One region of the Salinivibrio sp. SS3 genome, then DNA from elsewhere that is predicted to be linked to it. Evidence: predicted binding sites of a transcription regulator. Region 1 holds the regulator's gene; the other holds the start of a gene.
The links. Region 1 encodes CRP, which controls carbon source genes, mostly activating them, when cyclic AMP is high. Its sites were predicted from a motif close to TGTGANNNNNNTCACA; they were not measured.
Positions count from the first base shown of each region.

Region 2: a site for CRP is predicted at 2,490-2,505, ahead of malT (HTH-type transcriptional regulator MalT). Genes of this name have one in related genera too.

Region 1 is NZ_MEBQ01000012.1:14,045-18,189, forward strand. It holds gene BGL48_RS06195 (hydrolase) at 1-912, shown strand, start outside; gene BGL48_RS06200 (YheU family protein) at 1,041-1,259, shown strand; gene BGL48_RS06205 (phosphoribulokinase) at 1,316-2,185, shown strand; gene crp (cAMP-activated global transcriptional regulator CRP) at 2,435-3,067, shown strand; gene BGL48_RS06215 (hypothetical protein) at 3,198-4,064, shown strand; gene BGL48_RS06220 (DUF1338 domain-containing protein) at 4,134-4,145, opposite strand, start outside.
Region 2 is NZ_MEBQ01000043.1:115,534-119,678, forward strand. It holds gene malT (HTH-type transcriptional regulator MalT) at 1-2,338, opposite strand, end outside; gene BGL48_RS12395 (glycogen/starch/alpha-glucan phosphorylase) at 2,845-4,145, shown strand, end outside.

The DNA of each region.
Region 1 (4,145 bases):
GCCCCGCTTTTCACCCCTCGCTGGCAGCAATTTGATCTGCCTGATGGCGATTTTGTCGATCTGGCATGGACACATCAGCCGCAGCCTGGACAGCCGATTGTTGTTTTATTCCATGGCTTAGCAGGCAGTTTCGACAGCCCCTATGCCAACGGCTTGCTCGCGGCCTTCCAACGCCAAGGTTGGTGCGGCGTGGTGATGCACTTTCGCAGCTGCAGTGGCCGCCTTAATCGTGCCGCGCGAACCTATCACTCGGGAGAAACCCAGGACGCGCGTGCCTTCTTCACCCATTTGCGTCAAACCTATCCAAAGAGTCAAATTGGCGCAGTCGGGGTCTCTTTGGGGGGGAACATGCTGGTGCGTTACCTGGCGGACTATCACGATGATCCCATCGTGGCCTGTGGCTGCGCCGTGTCGCCGCCACTTGACCTTGCCGCCTGCTCGATGCGTATCCAACAAGGCTTTTCCCGTGTTTATCAAGCCTATTTGTTGCGCTCGATGCGCCAAACCCTAGCGGAAAAACTCACACGTCATCAACAAGTGGGCCGATGGCACGCGGGGGAGCGCCCGACGATAAAAACCCTGTTCGAGTTTGACCAAACCGTGACAGCCCCGCTTCATGGCTTTGACGATGCGCACCATTATTATCACGCCTGTAGCGGCCTTTCCGTGCTTAATACCATTAAGACACCGTTGGCCATCATTCATGCCAAAGACGATCCTTTTATGACCGACGCGGTGATCCCAACCTCCCCATTACCCGCGAACATTGACTATCAACTCACTGAGCATGGCGGCCATGTTGGCTTTGTCGCCGGTAGTTGGCGCCAACCTCAGTTTTGGCTTGAGCAAGCGGTGCCTGGCTGGCTCGCCGCTTATTTGCCGCATGAGTCACTGAGTAAGTCGGCGCGTTAACACCGTCAAAGGAAGCAAAGAGAACCACTGCATTGACTGGTATGATCGGGTAAAATGCGAGCCAATTCACAACATTCACATCAGGCATCCGAGGATGCCATCCTGAGATCAATAAAAGGTGATGTAGTATGATGGTTCCATGGCAGTCGATTCCTGACGAGACGCTGACAGCGTTAATCGAGCACTTTGTGTTACGGGAAGGAACCGATTATGGTGAGCAAGAAGTCAGCTTTGCACAAAAAGTGGATGATGTTCGCCAACAATTGCAATCCGGGGACGCCGTGATTGTATATTCCGAGTTGCACGAGACAGTGGATATTCGTCGTAAAACAGCACTCGGCTCTTAGCATCGCAGTACACGCCGTATCGCGATACAAATTCAGACTGAATGACAGGGCGCGTCATGTCGGCTAAACATCCTATTATTGCGGTCACCGGCTCATCAGGAGCCGGTACCACCACCACCTCGGAAGCCTTCCGAAAGATGTTCCAGATGATGAACATCAAAGCGGCCTGGCTAGAAGGGGATAGCTTTCATCGCTTTACCCGTCCTGAAATGGACGTCGAGATCCGTAAAGCACGTGAACAAGGCAAACATATCAGCTACTTTGGCCCCACGGCCAACGATTTCCCGCGGCTCGAGCAGTTTTTCCGTGAGTATGGTGAGCAAGGCACCGGGAAATATCGCCGCTATTTACATACCTTTGATGAAGCGGTGCCCTATAACCAAATGCCTGGCACCTTCACGCCATGGCAAGACTTAGCCGACAATACCAATGTATTGTTTTACGAGGGACTGCACGGCGGGGTGGTCGATGGTGATGTCAATGTTGCACAGCATGTCGATCTCTTGATTGGAATGGTGCCGATCGTCAACCTAGAGTGGATTCAAAAATTTGTCCGCGATACGCGCGATAGAGGCCACTCTCGTGAGGCGGTGACCGACTCGATTGTGCGCTCAATGGATGATTACCTGCACTACATCACCCCGCAGTTTTCTCGCACCCATATCAACTTTCAACGCGTGCCGACGGTAGATACCTCAAACCCATTAAATGCCAAAGGTATCCCGTCTTTGGATGAAAGTTTTGTGGTGATCCGCTTTCGTGGAATGAAAAACGTCGACTTCCCTTATCTGTTGCAAATGATCACCGGGTCGTTTATGTCACGGCATAACACCTTAGTGGTGCCGGGAGGAAAAATGGGCTTTGCGATGGAATTGATCATCCGTCCATTGATCCAACAATTGATAGAAAAAGGCAAGATTGGCTAAGGCGTAGCGCATCCATGATGTATTACTTCTCAAGCCGTGATCTTAGCCACGTTTTTGCCAGATTTTTAGGCGGTTGGCCTAGATCAAAATCAAGAAATCACCAACAAAAAAAGATACACTCTTGTTAACATACAGTGAGCTTGTAGCCCGCGTTCAGACTTCGTATTCTGTGCAATGATCTGATGGGTTACCCCTCAGACAAAGATAGGACGTTGTTGCCGGGCAACACATGCAGAGGAAATAAGTTATATGGTTCCAGGAAAACCTCAAACAGACCCTACACTCGAGTGGTTCCTTTCACATTGTCATATTCATAAGTATCCGTCTAAAAGCACGCTTATCCATGCAGGTGAGAAGGCGGAGACCTTGTATTACATCGTGAAAGGGTCTGTGGCCGTACTGATCAAAGATGAAGAAGGCAAGGAAATGATCCTGTCTTACCTTAACCAAGGTGACTTCATTGGTGAGCTCGGACTTTTCGAAGAAGACCAGGAGCGCACTGCTTGGGTGCGCGCTAAATCACCGTGTGAAGTGGCAGAAATTTCGTTTAAGAAGTTCCGCCAGCTCATTCAAGTGAATCCTGACATCTTAATGCGCCTGTCTTCACAAATGGCGCGTCGTTTGCAGGTAACGAGCCAAAAGGTCGGGGATCTCGCCTTCCTGGACGTCACAGGCCGCATCGCGCAAACCTTGTTGAACTTGGCTAAACAGCCGGATGCCATGACTCACCCTGATGGTATGCAAATTAAGATCACCCGTCAGGAAATTGGCCAAATCGTCGGCTGTTCGCGTGAAACCGTGGGACGTATCCTCAAAATGCTGGAAGAGCAAAACCTCATTTCCGCACACGGTAAAACCATCGTGGTATACGGCACACGCTAATTGCGCCGCTCTCTGTATCACCAACCGACGCCCTGGCGTCGGTTTTTTTATCTCCGCTTTCTGGCAAGCGTCTGGATAACTTCTACACTCAAAACGATATGGTTAACATAAAACTAACAAGGTATCGTTTATGAAAAAACTCATGGTTTCTCTCACCGCCTTGGCGCTCTCTGTGTTTTCAGCCCATGCCGTGTCCAATACCACAATTGTGCACCCCGAGCCACGCGCTGGGTCGGCGCTTGATCTCTATGCCATTGAGCTGATTGAGTTTCTTGCCGAAAAATCAGGAGAGCCTGTCACCTTGCAAGCTTTTGACGGCCAAATTGGCTCTCAGTCTCGTAAGGTGGAAATGCTCAAGCAAGGCAAGCTCACTATCGACTGGCTGGGTGCCGACCGCACGCTGGAATCTGAACTGATCCCCATTCGCTATCCCGTGTTTCGTGGTCTACTCGGCCATCGCCTGTTTATTACCAACCAAGCCACGGAGCCCCAACTCGCTCAGATAAGTAGCGCGGGTGATTTGCAGTCTCTTACTATGATTCAGGGACAGGGCTGGGCCGACGTCAAGGTGCTCAACTCAGCGGGATTTCGCGTACGCGAAATATCGAGCTTTGAAAATATTTTCAAAGTGGTTGATACAGGTCGTGCTGATCTCTTCCCGCGTGCCTTGATTGAGCCTTTTAGTGAATTAGCCGAGCGGCCACAATACGGTAATCTGTTAGTTGACCCGCATCTGATGCTGATCTATCGCTTCCCGATGTTCCTGTTTGTGTCTCCGCAACATGCTGACGTCGCCGACATGTTGAATGGTGCTTTTGAAGCGGCATACCAAGACGGATCATTTATTGAGTTTTTCAACAACGCTCCGCTGGTCAAAGAAACGTTTGAAAAAGCCAACATTGGTGAACGCACCGTGATCCGGGTCGATAACCCGCATTTAAGCAACGAAACACAAGCCATTCCAGACACGTATTGGCTCGATATCGAGGCTCAATAGACGATAAAAAAGGGAGCATAGTACACGCTCCCTTTTTCCTATGATGTCGATTAAGCGATGCGCGACGCACTAATGGGTGCT
Region 2 (4,145 bases), on a different contig from region 1:
ATGATGAGAGCGCATCACCTTCGATTAAAAAGTTACCCATCATCCCGGTTTGATTGGTTAGGATCAGGGCATCTTGCAAGAGACTTTTGGCGTATTCCGTCTCTTGCACTTTACTGGCGAGCACGGCCTCGACGATGAGATTGCGGTTTTTATCCGTCACTAAGTTGGCCCGGTTCGCTTCGCGGCGCAGAAAATCGACCGCTTGACGTGCTTGATCATACTGACCCAAATGCAGGTGCGCGCGGGCAATGTTTCGCCACTGAAGCTGGCTAAAGTGGTTGCAGGCGGTCGCGGGGCGAACGGCTTGATGTAACCACTCATCCATATTGGTCAGTTCGTTTTTGGCGTGCCAATAGAGCAATAGCGAGAGTGACGCGTTAGCGGTCCAATCAACATGATAAACTGATTCTCGTAGAAGGTGCTCTATGTGCTCAATGCTTTTGGCCGCTTTATCTAACTCACCGCGACTAACAGCCACGCGCGCGAGCATAGAGTAGCTATGCAAATGCTTGCTCGGCGGTTGGTTTTCCAAAACCTGTAGCCCCTTATACGCACAGGCTTCAGCTTCATCCAGACGGTTCCAACACCAGAGTATTTGGGCGCGAAGCCGTAGAGCAAATTCATGTAAAGGAACTTGATGCAATTGCTGATCTTCAATGAGCTGATCGGCGCTGTCGAGCAACTCAAACGCGGCTTGCACATAGCCTTGTGCCAGGAGAATTTCACTTTGCTGTAAAATGGCCCACAGCGCTTGGTGATATACCTGATGCTGGCGCGCTAACTTTTCCGTTTGTTGCATCATGGATAAAGCGCGATCCAGTTCGCCGAGCACATGATTCACCTCGCCAACCACGGAAGTCGCGACAATACGTCCTCGGTAATTGGCGCTATCGAGTTGCTCGAGTGCTTTTTCTGCCAGCTGCATCGCTTGCTCAGGCTCATTCGCATTAATGGCTACTTGGGCAAGCAGGGCATTGGCATTGCCTTGGTAATCAATATCCAGTGGAATGTCGCGGGCTTGATACGCCTTTTCGGCACTGGCCAATAACTCGCCAACTTCGTGATACCTATGTTGGCTTTGTGCTAACCAAGCACGCAGTAAGCTCAAATTGGGGTATTGGTATAAAAGCTCATCACTGAGCTTGATAATCGCGGATTCGAGTGTGGATAGTTCGCCACGATTGAACATACGCCAGCCGTGTTGATTGAGGATATCGGCCAGCAACGCATCGTCTTTGGCATAGCGTGCGTGGCGCAAGGCTTGATGAGGGGACTGCAGCTTTAGCCAAGCCAGTGCCGCGTGTCGATGCAAGGTTTGTTGCTGGTGGGGGATCCTGGCTTGGCGCTCGTGGGCCAAAAACTCCGCGAATAAATGGTGAAACCGGAACCAATTGTTATCCCCCTCCAGCGCATAGATAAACAAACCATAGCGATTCAGTGACTCAAGCATGCCCAGGGCGTCTTCTCGCTCGGTCAAGGCGAAAACCAGTTCATCATTGAACATTTCTAACACTGAGACTTTCATCAGAAACTGACGTGTCTCCGTGTCAAGCAAGTCGAAAACTTCTTCCGCTAGATAGTCCCAAAGATGGGCATGGTTGAATTCTGCACACGAGGCGGCGCTTTGCATTAGCGTGCGTTTTTGGTGCTGCGCTTGAATGGCGATCAGTTGCAGCGCGGATGGCCAACCTTCGACGTAGGTACATAAGGCATTTGCGGTCGATTCATCGACGCCATCGTCGATACGTTGGTTGAAAAACCGGGTTGTCTCTTCGTTATCGAACGCGAGAAGCTCGTTGCCTATCTCGATCATCAGGTCTCGCACGCGTAAGTTCGCGGTGCCCAGTGGTGGGTTAGCGCGTGACGTCACCACTAACGTGAGGTTCTCTGGCATGTGCTTGATGAAAAAGCGCATCGCTTCATGGATTTCTTCGTTATCAACTAGTTGATAGTCGTCCAGCACCAAATAGCTGCTGGCGTGAAACCCGGCCAGTTCGGCAAAAACATCAGACAAGAGCGCACGAAGTGATGAGAATTGGCGTTTTTCCGCCAGTTTTATCGTATTAGCGCAGCCTTCTTGGGTGGCTTGGTGCAACGCTTGTAATAAATAGTTTATGAAGCGAAAGCTGTCGTTATCACTGTCATCAATGCTAAACCAACCGACATTGGGTTGATCGGCGAGCCACTGGGCAGCCATGGTGGTTTTGCCATAACCGGCCGGAGAGCGAAACAGCACCAGCTTATAGTGGGGGGCTTGTTGTAAAATATCGAGCACTCGCGGGCGCAATATCGCGTTATAAAGCCGTCCAGGCCGAGTCAGCTTTGATGGGATCCACATAAGACACTGTCCTTCACTACAAATGCGGTGCGTCATCTTTGGTGCGCACCTCTGTCCTGATTGCAGTGTATGTAACTTCAAAGACACAAACTATGATCTATCCCTGATCTCTTAACGGGTGCCCTAATTTAGTGCAACTACGCCTTATAATTGTGATATATATCACTTAATTGCCTTGTTCTTGGCTTTTTTTATCGTCGGTGTACACATTGATGTTGGTTTGTAAGGGTTTAATTTGCGCTAGCGCACAAAAATCACCAAAGGCTAGACGGTTTTTTTCATCGCCGGCTTAGACAGGCTTTTGTCTCATAGCGTGATGAAGATCACCAGTCAGTGGGCTGTGCTTCATTTTGATGAGAGCCCGCTCACTGTTGATGTGTGACCTGGCTCTCTACGCCCTATGGTCTCCTCCTTTGATGAGAACGACGTGGGAGGATGTTTGCCGTGCTCGGGTTGGGCAGGATGACTAACCATCAAGGTTTCATTCCATTATCGAGAGCAACGACATGACACCAAAACAGCAACATGCGTTTGATAAAAGTGCGTTTAAAATCAGTATGGTTCAACACTTAACCCAGCTAGGTCACGCACCAGATACTGCTCAACTGCGTGACTGGTACCTCGCGCTTGGCCGTGCATTAGCCGAACACACGACGAGTGACTTGGTGGCCACTGAACACGATCAAGCCATTAAACAAGCGAAAAGTGTTAACTATTTATCCCTCGAGTTTTTGATTGGTCGTTTAACCGGGAACAACCTCATTAGCATGGGCTTGTACGATGCTATCGCCGATGCCGTGAGTGAGCTTGGGCTTGGGTTAACGGATTTACTCGAACAAGAGCGTGATCCGTCTCTGGGTAATGGCGGCTTGGGACGTCTGGCGGCCTGTTTTATGGACTCTTTGGCGGCACAGCAGTATCCAGCAGTGGGTTACGGATTACATTATGAATATGGGCTTTTCCGTCAGTCTTTTCATGAAGGGGCGCAGCAAGAGGCACCTGATGCGTGGCGCGAACCGGAAGGCTACCCATGGGAACTGGTACGTCCTGAATTATCCCAAATTATCGGCTTTTATGGCCATGTTGAGGTCGTTGAAGAAGCAGGGCATACCTATCGTCAATGGGTGCCGAGCTTGAAAATCCAGGCAATGCCTTGGGACTTACCCATTGTCGGTTACCAAAGCAACACCGTTTACCCATTGCGTTTGTGGGAAGGTCGAGCACTGACACCGTTCGCGCTTGATGCTTTTAATGCAGGCGACTACACCCATGCGCAGCAAGCTGATATCGATGCGGGTAATTTGACCAAAGTCTTGTACCCGAACGATAACCACGACGCAGGTAAAACGCTGCGCTTGATGCAGCAGTACTTCCACAGTGCCGCCTCGGTCGCAGATATCCTCCGTCGTCACCTAGAGGCTGGTCATGCTCTAGCGGCGTTGCCAGAGTATGAAACCATTCAATTAAACGACACCCACCCCACCATCGCGATTCCTGAGCTGATGCGCGTATTGCTGGATGATTATCGTCTGGGCTGGGATGAGGCGTGGTCAATCGCCAGTCGTACTTTTGCTTACACTAACCACACCTTACTGCCCGAAGCGCTGGAAACCTGGAGTGAGGCGTTGATTGCGCGCTTGCTGCCGCGTCATATGGAGATCATTTTTGAGATTAACCATCGCTTCATGCAAGAGGTAGAAGCGAAGTGGCCCGGCGATGTGGCGAAAAAGCAGGTGTTGTCAGTGATTGACGACAAAGGTGAGCGCATGGTGCGTATGGCGAATCTATGTGTGGTTGGCTCTTATGC